One region of the Paraburkholderia sp. EG286B genome, then DNA from elsewhere that is predicted to be linked to it. Evidence: riboswitches for the same ligand, from Rfam matches in the RefSeq annotation. Region 1 holds a riboswitch; each other region holds the start of a gene.
The links. Region 1 has a riboswitch for cobalamin ahead of AB4Y42_RS30810 (porin). Riboswitches for the same ligand answer to the same signal wherever they lie in the genome.
Positions count from the first base shown of each region.

Region 2: it holds a riboswitch for cobalamin, as region 1 does, so the genes downstream of both, AB4Y42_RS15350 (CbtB-domain containing protein) here and AB4Y42_RS30810 (porin) in region 1, are expected to answer to the same signal.
Region 3: it holds a riboswitch for cobalamin, as region 1 does, so the genes downstream of both, cobG (precorrin-3B synthase) here and AB4Y42_RS30810 (porin) in region 1, are expected to answer to the same signal.
Region 4: it holds a riboswitch for cobalamin, as region 1 does, so the genes downstream of both, cobW (cobalamin biosynthesis protein CobW) here and AB4Y42_RS30810 (porin) in region 1, are expected to answer to the same signal.

Region 1 covers NZ_JBFRCF010000017.1:83,698-86,860, reverse strand. The annotation lists gene AB4Y42_RS30820 (hypothetical protein) at 1-47, shown strand, start outside; partial or broken gene AB4Y42_RS30815 (autotransporter-associated beta strand repeat-containing protein) at 23-563, shown strand; gene AB4Y42_RS30810 (porin) at 624-1,718, opposite strand; cobalamin riboswitch at 1,965-2,099, opposite strand; cobalamin riboswitch at 2,190-2,372, shown strand; gene AB4Y42_RS30805 (TonB-dependent receptor) at 2,477-3,163, shown strand, end outside.
Region 2 covers NZ_JBFRCF010000006.1:261,664-264,826, forward strand. The annotation lists gene AB4Y42_RS15340 (AbrB/MazE/SpoVT family DNA-binding domain-containing protein) at 1-195, opposite strand, end outside; gene AB4Y42_RS15345 (histidine phosphatase family protein) at 324-953, opposite strand; cobalamin riboswitch at 998-1,143, shown strand; gene AB4Y42_RS15350 (CbtB-domain containing protein) at 1,183-1,401, shown strand; gene AB4Y42_RS15355 (CbtA family protein) at 1,415-2,167, shown strand; gene AB4Y42_RS15360 (ABC transporter permease) at 2,485-3,163, shown strand, end outside.
Region 3 covers NZ_JBFRCF010000009.1:254,205-257,367, forward strand. The annotation lists gene AB4Y42_RS21355 (cobalt-precorrin-6A reductase) at 1-202, opposite strand, end outside; gene cbiE (precorrin-6y C5,15-methyltransferase (decarboxylating) subunit CbiE) at 199-1,425, opposite strand; cobalamin riboswitch at 1,556-1,744, shown strand; gene cobG (precorrin-3B synthase) at 1,810-3,163, shown strand, end outside.
Region 4 covers NZ_JBFRCF010000009.1:267,882-271,044, reverse strand. The annotation lists gene cobO (cob(I)yrinic acid a,c-diamide adenosyltransferase) at 1-100, opposite strand, end outside; gene AB4Y42_RS21415 (cobalamin biosynthesis protein) at 100-591, opposite strand; cobalamin riboswitch at 734-1,004, shown strand; gene cobW (cobalamin biosynthesis protein CobW) at 1,218-2,309, shown strand; gene cobN (cobaltochelatase subunit CobN) at 2,337-3,163, shown strand, end outside.

The DNA of each region.
Region 1 (3,163 bases):
GCTTCGTGGACAACGCACCGATTATGGCGCGTTCAGCGGCAACGTGATCGTGGCCATGGACGCGACCCAGGGTGGCTTCAACGCCGCCGACACCTGGCGCAACGACATCGCCGGCTCGGGCAAGCTCACGCTGCAGGGCAGCGGCACACTCACGCTCGCGGGCAACAACAGCTACACGGGCGGCTCGCAGGTGAGCGGCGGCGTCGACCACGGCCTTCGGCAACGGCGACGTGTACGTTGGGTCCGGCGGCGGCGTGGCCGTGGCGACGAGCGCACCGTTGACGGTGGCGGGCAAGTACACGCAGCTCAACGGCACGACGCTCGAACTCGACATCGACGGCAACGGCGGCGGACGCCTGCGCGTGGGCGGCCAGCTCACGGTGGCGGGCGGCACGCTGCATGTGAAGTTCGTGAACGGCTATACGCCGAAAGCGGGCGACTCGATCGACGTGATCGACGGCAGCGGCGCATCGGTGAAATTCGCAACGGTCACGGTGGATGGTTTCAAGGCCACGCCCGTTTATTCTTCGACCGGCGTTTCGGTGAAGCTCTCGGCTTCGTGATGTAGTCACTCAGCAAAGCGGCCCCGAATCGCGATGGTTCGGGGCCGTTTTGCGTGTGAATCAGAAGCGATGCCGGATGCCCGCCGCCACGAGCACCTGGTTGCGGCCGCCCGACGGGTCGCAGGTGTTGATCATCGCAAACGCACCGGACGACGCGCGCTGATAGACCGCCTCGGTATACACGTCCGTGCGTTTCGACAGCTGATAGTCGGCCTGCAGCGCACCTTGATGCCAATGTGCGGAGGTCGCGCCCGTATAGGCATACATGCCCGCCAGCGAGAACGCGGGCGTCACCTGCCACAGCGCATTCACTTCGTAGTTGCTGAAGGCGATCGACGGGAGCGGCACGCCGCCATCGGCCTCGCTCACACCCGTATGAATGGAACGTGACCAGGCCGCGCCGAGCGTCACGTCGCCGAGCGCGTAGCTCATGCCCGCGCCAATGGTATCTTCGCGCTGCACCGCGACCTCGGTCGGCACGAGGCCCGCACCCGGCAGCACCGACGTGTCGTACGCACCCACCGAAGAGGCGCCGCGTCCGTCGATGTGCATCCAAGCCACACCGGCGCTGAACGGGCCGCCCTCGTAATGCGCGCCGAAGCCGTAAGCGCGGTTTTGCGCGAAGCGCCCCGCCGCGTTCGAAAACGCGTACATCGCGCCGGCGCTGAAACCACCGTATGTGGCGCTCGCGAACTTCACCGCATTCGAGGCGAGCCAGGAATTGTTGGCGTTGTCGTTGTCGAACGGATGCGCGAATGCCGTGCCGGCCGCGCCACCCGTCAGCGTGAACGGGGCGAAGTAGTCGTGCATCGTGTCGTACTGGCGGCCCAGCGTGATCGTGCCAAATCGTTCGGATTGCAGACCAACATAGAACGGATGGTCGTTGAAGGCTTCGCCGGAGGTGACCGAGAAACCGCGCTCGAGGCGAAAGATCGCGGCGTTGCCGCCGCCGAGATCCTCGCTGCCCTGCAGGCCCCAAAAACTGCCGTCGATCAGGCCCGAGCCTGCGCGATACTGGCTGCGGCCCGCAACGTCGCTGACATAGTCGACGCTAGCGTCGATCTCACCGTACAACGTGACCTGCTGCGCCGAGGCGCCAGCGCCTGTGAATGCCAACGCCGCCCCGCCGAGGGCGGCCAGAATGTGCTTGTTCATGAGTCTTCTTGTTTGTGCTAGTAAAGAATGCATGGACGAGCGCCGTCAGCCCTCGCTTGTTGCGGCGAGGTGACCCGACGTCGTCGTTAATCCGTCAATATCCAGCGTGCTTTTGAACAGCGAACGCCTGGTGGCCCGTGAGCGGTCTACGCCGCATCAGGGCCGGTGGTGGTGGCCGGATTGGCCCGCTTTTCCAAGGTGGGAGGGTGTGCATTGACGGCTCCTTGGGTTACGCGCCCGGGAATGAGTCGTGAAATAAACGTAGCGGGGTCTGACTTCTGGCTCGATTGACAGCCAGTCACAGTGGCGCGACCGCGCCGGATTCTCACCGGCTTCCCTGCTGCGTTTCGCTCGTGCAGCGCCTACGCGCGAAAAACAGCTGCAAGGATAGCGTAAGTTGCGGGAGCGGCCAAACCGGGTGTTTTCGCCACACGACACACGTCAAAGGTTGACGCGGCGAATGCGCGGCCATTACCCTTGCGCGCTGATGGTTCCCGGCGACGGGATCAAAAGGGAACGCAGTGCAAGACTGCGGCTGCCCCCGCAACTGTTAGCGGCGAGTCCATGCCAGAGCGTGCCACTGGGAAACCGGGAAGGCCGGCAACGGACGTCGACCCGCGAGCCAGGAGACCTGCCATCAGCCGAGTCCAGCAGCCGCAGCGGGCGGGGATCCCCAATGCGCAAAAGCACCGCCCACGCGGCGATCGCCCGTTGCACGGACAGCCCGTTTTTCAGGAGCTGTTTCCAGCCACCGCATCATGAAGTTTCGCCAATTCGTATTGACTTCCGCCGCGCTCGCCTGTGCGTGGCAAACCGCGCAGGCCGCCGACGCATCGCCGACCCAGACACAGCAGCAAGCCGGCGACGGCACCACGCTGCCCAATATCCTCGTCGTGGGCGACGCGCAGCATCTGCCGCAATCGTTCGACCAGCGCTACGCAAGCACCCAGGTGCTCACGCGCGAGGACCTCGACCGCGTCTCCCCCGCCGACCCCAGCATCGCGCAGGCGCTCGCCACGCTGCCCGGCGTCACCGTCTCGCAGACCGGCGGGCCGGGGTCGTACACGGGGGTGAGCATCCGCGGGTCGTCGGCCGACCAGGTGGCCGTGTTCATCGACGGCATACGCATTGGCTCCGTCACCACGGGCACGGCCGAATGGGCCGATCTGGCGACCGCCTCGTTCGACCGCGTCGAAGTGATCTCGGGCCCCGCAGCCGCCTCGTTCGGCGCGGATGCCGTGGGCGGCGTCGTGCAGCTCTTCACGCGTCATGCGTCGAACCAGCCGAACCAGACCACCGTCTCGTTCGGCGGCGGCTCGAACAAGACCTTCGACACGCAGGTGCGCACCTCGGGCACGATCGGCTCGACCGGGCCGCTTTCCGCACTGAGCGGCCTCACCTACTCGCTGGGCCTGCACGACTACAACACAGCGGGCATCGACGCG
Region 2 (3,163 bases), on a different contig from region 1:
CGGGCGAACCGTGAGCGACCCATCTTCGACTTCCACCTCGACTTCCTGTCCCTCTGCCAACGCCAGCTTGCTGGCAAGGCTGGCCGGAATGCGCACCGCAAGGCTGTTTCCCCAACGCTTCAGGGTTTGTATCGCCATTTCGTCCTCGTACTGAATCAGCCGCCTGGCCAATAACGTGTTGAGCTTGATGTCCATACCTGATCGCGGTGTATCTACGTGGTTGATACAGTCCCGATGCTAGGCCTCGGATAGGTGTGTGTCAACGCGTTGATACGTGTAGTTTCGCGGCGCATGGACGCAGATCAAGGAATGCCGTCCCTGTCTCAGTCCATCGCTGCGAGCCATACCCAGCCGTGCTCCGAGCGGCGCAGCGCCGTCACGGCAAGCGGCGCGATTTCGATCGAGCGAAAACCCGACGACGGCGCGCCCAGCGCGTGAAGAATCGCCGCCCGGATCACGCTCGCGTGCGTGAAGGCGATCAGGGTGTGTCCCGATTCGGGCAGCGCATCGAGCCAGGCGCCGACGCGCGCGCGGACATCGTCGAACGAGTCGCCGCCGTCTGGCGGCCTGAAGCCTGGATCGCGCGTCCAGGCCGCAAGGGCTTCGGGCGCTTCCCGCGCGAGATCCGTCAGGCGCCGGCCTTGCCACGCGCCGAAGGCGGCTTCGGCGAGCGCGTCAGCTGGCGTTGCCCCCGCGAAGCCTGCCGCGCGTGCGCTCGCGCGCGCGATCGCTGCGGGACTCGTGAGCGCGCACGGCGCCTCGCCATGGCGATGACCGCCGGCCAGCCGCACGTGCCAGCGCTCGCGCCAGGCGGCGAGCGCCTCGAGTGCGCGCGCGTCGAGCGCTGCTTCGGCGTCACCGCCCGCTACAGGCACGTCAGGCTCGTGCGGGAACGTGCCCGAGCGCAGCGCGGCATTGGCCGCATGGCTCACCAGCCAGACTGTCGTCGACATGCTTCTCCTTTTGCTTCGCCACTCTGTGGCTGACATTCGAGCCGCGGCCAGCCGCCGCAGCGCGTAGAATACAGGCTCCACGACACGCGGAAGCCGGTGCAAGTCCGGCGCGGTCGCGCCACTGTAACTGGTTGCCGTCGAAAACATCGAAGCAACGGAAGTCAGACCTGCGCGTCGTGAACCACTCTTTCAACGACTAGCGGGGCGCGTAACCCCAGGAGAAGTCAGCATGTCCGAAACCACATTCCCCTTGCAGCACGCACCGGCCGCGCCGGCGCCCATTCCGCTGCGGGAGATCCTGCCCTGGGCGATCTTCGGCGGCCTCATGCTGCTGCTGGCCCTGTACTTCGTGGGCGCCGAGCAGGGCGCCACCGCGATCTTCCCGGGCATGTACGTCCACGAGTTCGTTCACGACGGCCGCCATCTGCTCGGCTTCCCCTGCCACTGACCGGGAGCTGAACATGGTTGGCAAGTTGCTGGTACGCGGCATGCTCGCAGGCATCGCCGCGGGACTCCTCACGTTCGGCTTCGCGAAGATCGCGGGCGAGCCCCAGGTCGATCAGGCGATTTCCTTCGAGGAGAAAGCGGACGCCGCGAAGGGCGAAGCGCCCGAGCCCGAAATCGTCAGCCGCGAGACCCAGGCGAGCTTCGGTCTCTTCACGGGCGTGATGGTCTATGGCGCGTCGATCGGCGGGCTCTTTGCGCTCGTCTTCGCGTATGCGAATGGCCGCGCGGGGCGTCTTTCGCCGCGCGCGCTCTCGGCCTGGCTCGCGCTCGCGGCGTTCGTCGCGATCTACATGGTGCCGAACATCAAGTATCCGTCGAATCCGCCCTCGGTCGGCGACCCGGAGACGATCGGCTATCGAACCGGGCTCTTCTTCCTGATGATCGCGATCTCGATCGCCGTGTCGGTGTTATCGCTCAAGGTGCGCGCCGCGTTCGTGCCGCGTCTGGGCGTCTGGAACGCTTCGATCGTGGCGCTCGTGCTGTTCGTCGTCGTGATCGGCGCGGTCCAGCTCGCGCTGCCGACGATCAACGAGGTGCCCGCCGCGTTCCCGGCCGTGCTGCTGTGGAAGTTCCGCACGGTGTCGATCGGCATGCAGCTCATTCTCTGGACCACGATCGGCCTGCTGTTCGGCGCGCTCGCCGAACAGCTGCTCGGCGCGAACGCCCGTGCGGGCAGCGCACGCGGCACGCAAACGCGCGCCGCGTAAGCTCCGCCGGGTCGCGGCGCGCACGCCGCGCGCCTATCGAAAAAGCGACCCCAAACTTGCGTAAATGCCCCGCGCGCCTCGCGTGCCGGGGCATTTTTTTCCGCCTTTCAAAAGCATCGCGCCCGCGGCTGTGCGGGCCTGATCCGCACGCGCCGACGCGTCGCGCGGCAATGCTGCACTGCAATATCCGCGCCGCGCTAGTTTGAGCAATCCATTTTGCACTGAGACGATCCGCGCCAGTTCATCGGTTTCGGCGGCGCCCACGTGCCGCGCGAGGCCGCCCGAAACGACAAAACAACTTTGTTCCGGAGACGCGCGTGATCCTTTACGGCTTTGGCCCGGTGCTGCTCGCCGGCACGATCCAGACCATCGAACTTTCGCTCCTCTCGCTCGGCGTGGCTGTCCTGCTCGGCCTGGCGGGCGCGGCAGCCAAGCTCTCGTTCAACCGGCCGCTCGCGGCCGTGGCGACCGCCTACACGACGCTGATCCGCTCGGTGCCCGACCTCGTGCTGATGCTGCTGCTCTTCTACAGCATCCAGATCGGCGTGAACGAGGCCACCGACGCGCTCGGCATGGCGCAGATCGATATCGATCCGTTCGTGGCCGGCGTCGTCACGCTCGGCTTCATTTATGGCGCGTACTTCACCGAAACCTTTCGCGGCGCGTTTCTCGCGGTGCCGCGCGGCCAGCTCGAAGCGGGCCACGCCTACGGCATGAGCGGGGCGCGCGTGTTCGCCCGCATCCTCTTTCCGCAGATGATGCGGTTCGCGCTGCCCGGCATCGGCAACAACTGGCAGGTGCTCGTCAAGGCGACGGCGCTCGTCTCGATCATCGGTCTCGCCGATGTCGTGAAGGCCGCCCAGGACGCGGGCCGCAGCACCTTCAACCTGTTCTTCTTCCTCGTGATCGCGGCGCTCATCTATCTCGCGATCACCACGCTCTCGAACTTCGCGCTCGTCTGGCTCGAACGCCGCTATTCGGTGGGCGTGCGTCACG
Region 3 (3,163 bases), on a different contig from region 1:
CGAAAACGAGCGCGATGTTTTCGTCGGCGAGAAAGCGCGCGAGCCCTTCTGCCCCGCCAAAGCCGCCCACTCGCACCGCGCAGGCGAGATCGGCGGGCACGCGGCCAAGGCCCGCGAGCGAGTACACGTGCTGCGGGCCGAGCGTGCGCGCGATCGCCAGCGCATCGCCGGTGCCGCCGAGCAGCAGGATGCGCGCCGTCATGGCTTGACCGCCTCGTAAAGCGTGACGGGCAACGCCTGACGCCAGGTGTCGAAGCCGCCCAGCGGCTGCGCCTCGCCGATGCCGATGCGCGTGAGCGTGCCGCCGTGCTGTGCGCGCCATGCCACTAGTGCCGCTTCGCTCTGCAACGTCACCGCGTTCGCGACGAGCCGCCCGCCGCTCGCGAGCGCCGCCCAGCATGCGTCCAGCACGCCGGGTACGGTCACGCCGCCGCCGATGAAGACCGCGTCGGGCGCGGCGAGTCCTGCGAGCGCGTCGGGCGCGCGGCCCGCGACGAGTTGCAAAGCCGGCACGCCCAACGCCGCCCGATTGTGCTCGATGAAGCGTTGACGCTCGGCGTGCGCCTCGATCGCGATCGCGCGGCAGGCGGCGTGCGAGCGCATCCACTCGATGCCGATCGAGCCGCTGCCCGCGCCCACGTCCCACAGCAGCGCGCCGGGCGTCGGCGCGAGACGCGCGAGCGTGAGCGCGCGCACGTCGCGCTTCGTGATCTGACCGTCGTGGCGAAAGGCGTCGTCGGGAAGGCCGGGCGTGAGCGTCCAGCCGCGCGCGGGCGTCTGCGCACTATCGCTTTCGCATTCGAATGCGACGAGATTGAGCGCCGCGGCTTGTTCGACGTGCCACGCATCGGCGCGGCCCTCGATGCGGAGTTCGAGCGGGCCGCCCAGATGCTCGAACACGGCAAGACGCGTGGCGGCGAAGCCCGCTTCGGCGAGCAGCGCGGCAAGCGCCGCGGGCGTGCGGCCGTCCGCGCTCAACGCGAGCACGCGCGAGCGCGCGTAGAGATGGCGGCGCAGCGCATCGAGCGGACGGCCGACGAGCGAGACCATCGCCGTATCCTGCAACGCCCACCCCATGCGCGCCGCCGCGAGCGAGAGCGACGACGGCGCGGGCAGCACGCGCATTTCACCGGGCGGCACGCGGCGCGCGAGCGTCGCGCCCACGCCGAACAGCATGGGGTCGCCGCTCGCGAGCACGCATACGGACGCATTCGACTCGCGGTATGCGAGCAGCGCCTCCACGCTGAACGGCTGCGGCCACGCCTCGCGCCGCGCACGCACGCGTGGGGGCAGCATCGCGAGATGGCGTTCGCCGCCCGTCACGATGGCCGCGTCGAACAGCGCGCGCCGCGCGTCGCGCCCGAGCCCCGCGTAGCCGTCGTCGCCGATGCCCACCACCGTCAGCCATGCCTGCTTGCCCTGCATGCGTTCTCCCGCCGTTGCCTGTTTTGTTGCCTGTTTCTCTACGCCGCCACGGGCCCGCAGCCCGATCATGGGGCGGAGCACGCGCGAAAACGGGCATAATACCGTGTCCGCCGGCGCCGTTAAGGCAACTTTGCGTGAGACCAGAGTCAGCGCTAAAGCGCTAACTCCGGATCGCAATCAGGGAACACAGCAAGCTGTGGCCGCCCTCGCGACTGTGAGCAGCGAGACCGCATCCACCTGAGCCACTGGTATTACCGGGAAGGCCGATGCGGTCGACGACCTGTGAGCCAGGAGACCTGCCGGCCGACTGTTCGCGCGAACCCATATCGGGCGGGGTGTACCGATATCGCTGCCGTTGCCGCGCAATGCTTACCCGGTATTCCCTTGAAACACGAAACGAAGCCCGTCTCGCCCGCTGCCGCATTGGCCGTGCTCCGCCCCTCGGCGTGCCCGGGGCTCGTGCGCGTGGTCGCGGCGCGCGACGGCGGCCTGTGCCGCATCCGTCTGCCCGGCGGCATGCTGAGCGCCGTGCGGGCGCGCGCCCTCGCCGACGCAGCGTCGACGCACGCGAGCGGCGTGCTCGAACTGACCAATCGCGCGAACGTGCAGATTCGCGGCGTGCTCGCGGGCGAGGAAGCGGCGTTGAGCGCTGCGCTGATCGGCGCGGGCCTCGGCCCCGCCGGCATCGACGCCGCGAGCCCGGTCGAGCGCGCGTGCGCCGCCGACGAATTGCGCAACGTGATGCTGAGCCCGCTCGCGGGCCTCGACCCTGACGCGTTGTGCGACACGACGGAACTCGCCGCCGCGCTCATCGACATGATGCAGCGCGAGCCACGCCTCGCCGCGCTCTCGCCCAAGTTCGCGCTGCAACTGGACGGCGGCGAGCGTGTGGCGATGCTCGAGCATCCGCACGACATCTGGCTCGCCGCGCTGCCTTATGGCGCAACGGTGCGCTTCGCGCTGGGGCTCGCAGGTTGCCCCACGGCGCAGCCAGTCGGCACGCTCGCGGCCGAAGACGTTTGCGCATCGATGCGCGCGCTGTTGCATGCGTTCCTCGATCTCGCGGACGCGGACGCCACCCGCATGCGCGACGTCCTCGCCACTCATTCGCTCGATGCGCTGCTGCAGCGCGCGCAACAGCATGGCGAATGCGCGCTGACGCGTGACGACGCCACGCTGCACGCGTGGCGCCGCGCGCCGAGCCCCGCCGGCTTGCGCCTCGGCGCGCACGCGCTGCACGCCGACGGCAGCGGCTACGTGGGCGCGCAGCCCGCGCTCGGCCGTATCGACGCGCCAACGCTGCGCGCACTCGCCGCACTCGCGGAAGACTCGGGCGATGCGACGCTGCGCGTGACGCCATGGCAAGGCGTGCTGCTGCCGAACGTGCCCGCGCACGCCATGCCCGCCGCGCTCGAACGCCTGCACGCGCTCGGCCTGATCGTCTCGCGCGCCGACCCGCTCGCCCGCCTCATCGCGTGCACGGGCTCGACCGGATGTGCGAAAAGCAGCGCAGACACGAAAGCCGACGCCCAGCGCCTCGCCGCCCTGCTGCCGCCCGGCGCCGAAGCCCACCTGAGCGGCTGCGAACGCTCCTGCGCGGCCGCGCATTGCGCGCCGTTCACGTTGCTCGCCAGCGCCCCCGACCACTACGACCTGTACCAGCGCGACGATACGCAAAGCGGCTTCGGCCGGCTCGTCGCGCGCAGCCTGACGATCGAAGCCGCCGCGCTGGCACTCG
Region 4 (3,163 bases), on a different contig from region 1:
TCAACAGGCCCTTTTCGTGCGTCGCGGCGGCCTGCTTCTTCTCGTGGCCTTCGCGGCGGCGTTGCGTCATGCGTTGGTGCGATTCGGGATCGGTTTTCATCATCGGGAGTGGGTTGGTGGCGGCGTTTTCGCGTCCGCGTTTTCGTGATCTTGCAGAATGCCTGCGATTGCGACCGTCACGCCGTCGAGCGCCAGCTTGCCGCGCACGAGCGGAGCGCCGCCCGCCGCGAGACGCGCGCAGGGCTCGCACACGCCGTCCACACCGAACTGCGCCTGCGCGGCGGCGGAGGGCGGCGCCAGTGTCGGCGTCGCGGCGAGCTGCTCCCGCGTGTACGTCTGCAGCGGCAGCGCGTGTGCCGCGCAAAACGCTTGCAAGGCGGGTTCGCCGGCTTTGGCGTCGAGCGTCGCCACGGCCGTTACGCCGTCGAGCGGCCACGCGCCGAGCGCGGCGCGCACTGCGGCTTCGACCTGCGCGAGCGTCACGCCGCGCCGGCAGCCGATGCCGAGCGCAAGCGGCGGCACGCGCTGCGCGGGCTCCGGCGTGGCTTCGAATGAGGCTGCGCGCGAGGCGCGATGTTCGGCAGGATTCACGGCGAGAGCGTCGATCGAAGGCGTGACCGCAGAGGCAAAACGAGCAAAAGCGTCGCGTTCCAGCAGGCGCCGGATGCGCGCTACGATAGCACACGCTTTTGCGGCTTCCCACGCCTTCCTTGACGCGCAGGCCCCCCGCGCCTACACTCGCACGCACTCTGGTGCTCGCGCGCGCGATTCATAATGCACGCGCAGTTAAACGGGAATCAGGGAGCCATCCCGCCTCGGGCATGGCCAACCTGAACTGCACCCGCAACGGTACAACGAGCGCGGCGTTCGCACGAATGCCGCAAACCGCTTCCATGCTTTACGCAGTCCACGCCACTGTGCAAGCCGGCCGCAAGGCCGCTCGCGCGGGAAGGCGAAGCGGTGTTTCGTCAGTCCGGATACCGGCCAGATACGTGGGATTCGCGCTGCGGGGATGCGGTGCCGGGTCCGTGATTTTCATGCGTCAGCCGGGCGAGGCCCGGGTGCGTTTCTGGTCGTTCGTCCCCTGCAGGTTGTTGCATCGTTGCGCGTGACAGCGTCTCCATGGATACGCGCGTGTGCGCAACACGGCACCCGCACGAACGGCAGGCGCGACGCACCATGCCCCTCGATACGGCCTGGCGCCGAAGGAGCACTTCATGCAAATGCGCAAGATTCCGGTCACGATCGTGACGGGCTTTCTCGGCAGCGGTAAAACCACGCTGCTGCGTCACATTCTTCAGCACGCGGGCGGCCTGCGCGTCGCGGTCATCGTCAACGAATTCGGCGAACTCGGCATCGACGGCGAAATCCTGCGTGGCTGCGGCATCGGCTGCGACGAAGACGGCAACGAAACCGAAGGCCAGCTCTACGAACTCGCAAACGGCTGCCTTTGCTGCACCGTGCAGGAAGAGTTCTTTCCCGTGATGGAGAAACTGCTCGAACGCCGCGGCGATGTCGATCACGTGCTGATCGAAACCTCGGGTCTCGCGCTGCCCAAGCCGCTCGTGCAGGCGTTCAACTGGCCGTCGATCCGCAACGCGTTCACCGTCGATGCGGTCGTGACCATGGTGGACGGCCCCGCCGCCGCGAGCGGCCAGTTCGCCGAAAATCCGCAGGCCGTGGACGCGCAGCGCCGCGCCGACCCGAACCTCGATCACGAGTCGCCGCTGCATGAGCTGTTCGAAGACCAGCTTTCGGCGGCCGACCTCGTCATTCTCAACAAGACCGATCTGCTGGACGTTGCGGACCAGGACGCGCTCATCGCCGAACTGCGCGAAGAACTGCCGCCGCAGGTGAAGATCGTGCGCGCGCAGCACGGCAAGCTCGATCTGCATACGCTGCTCGGGCTCGAGGCGGCCTCCGAGGAGAGCATTCATCTGCGGCACGACCATCACGGTTCCGCCGACGATCCCGATCATCACCATGACGAGTTCGATTCGGTCGTGGTGTCAGGCGCTGCCGCTTCGCGCGAAAGCGTGATCGAGGCGCTGCAACAACTCGTCGATGCGCACACGATCTATCGCGTGAAGGGCTTTGCCGCGTTGCCGGGCGCGCCCATGCGCCTCGTGATTCAAGGCGTGGGCCGTCGCTTCGACAGCTATTTCGACCGCCGCTGGAACGCGCAGGAAAGCGCGGCACAGCCGCTCGCGAGCCGTTTCGTGCTGATCGGCGAAGACCTCGATGGCGCGACGCTGCAAGCGGCCTTCGATACCGCATTGGCGAACCTGCAGACCGCGGCCGCGAAGTGATCGCGCCGAGCTAGACGAGGCTGTTCCATGCATTTGCTGCGCACCACGCCGGGCGGTTTCGTCGACGACACGCAAGGCGTTATCCGGATCGACCAGCAGCCCGCCGAGATCGTCGTGCTCAGTTCGGCGGACACCACGCTCGCGCTGCTGGCGAGCGTGGTGCCGCGTCTGCCCGCCGGTTTTCCGGGCGTGCGGCTCGCGAACGTCACGTATCTGCGCCAGCCCGCGTCGGTGGACTTCTACGTCGAAGACGTCTTGCAGCACGCGCGCGTGGTGGTGGTCGATCATCTGGGCGGCGAAACGTACTGGCCTTATGGGATCGAGCAGGTCGTCTCGCTCGCCGGGCGTCGCGGACAACTGCTCGCGATGTTTTCGGGCGACTTGCAGGAAGACCCCAATCTCATCGCCAAGAGCCGCGCCGAGCCCGAGTTTTGCCGCTTGCTGTGGCGTTATCTGCGCGAAGGCGGCGCGGCCAACGCCGAATCGTTCCTGCGTGCGCTCGCGTGGCGCGCGTTCGACTGGGGCAGCGAGCCCGCGCCGCCCGTCGCGCTGCCGGCCGCCGCACTCTATTGCCCGCAGCGCGATGTCGCGACCATCGACGAATGGCGCGCGCGCTGGCAACCCGGCGCGCCGGTCGTCGCGCTGCTGTTTTACAAGGCGCATCTGCAGGCGGCGAACACCGCCGCTTTCGATGCCTTGATCGCCGCGCTGCTCGCGCGCGGCCTGAACCCGCTGCCGCTTGCGATCACGTCGCTCAAGGACGCCTTGAGCCGCGACGTGCTCGACCAACTGGCGGCCGAACACGACGTCTCGCTCGTGCTGAATACCACGGCATTCGCGGCTTCATCGCTCGA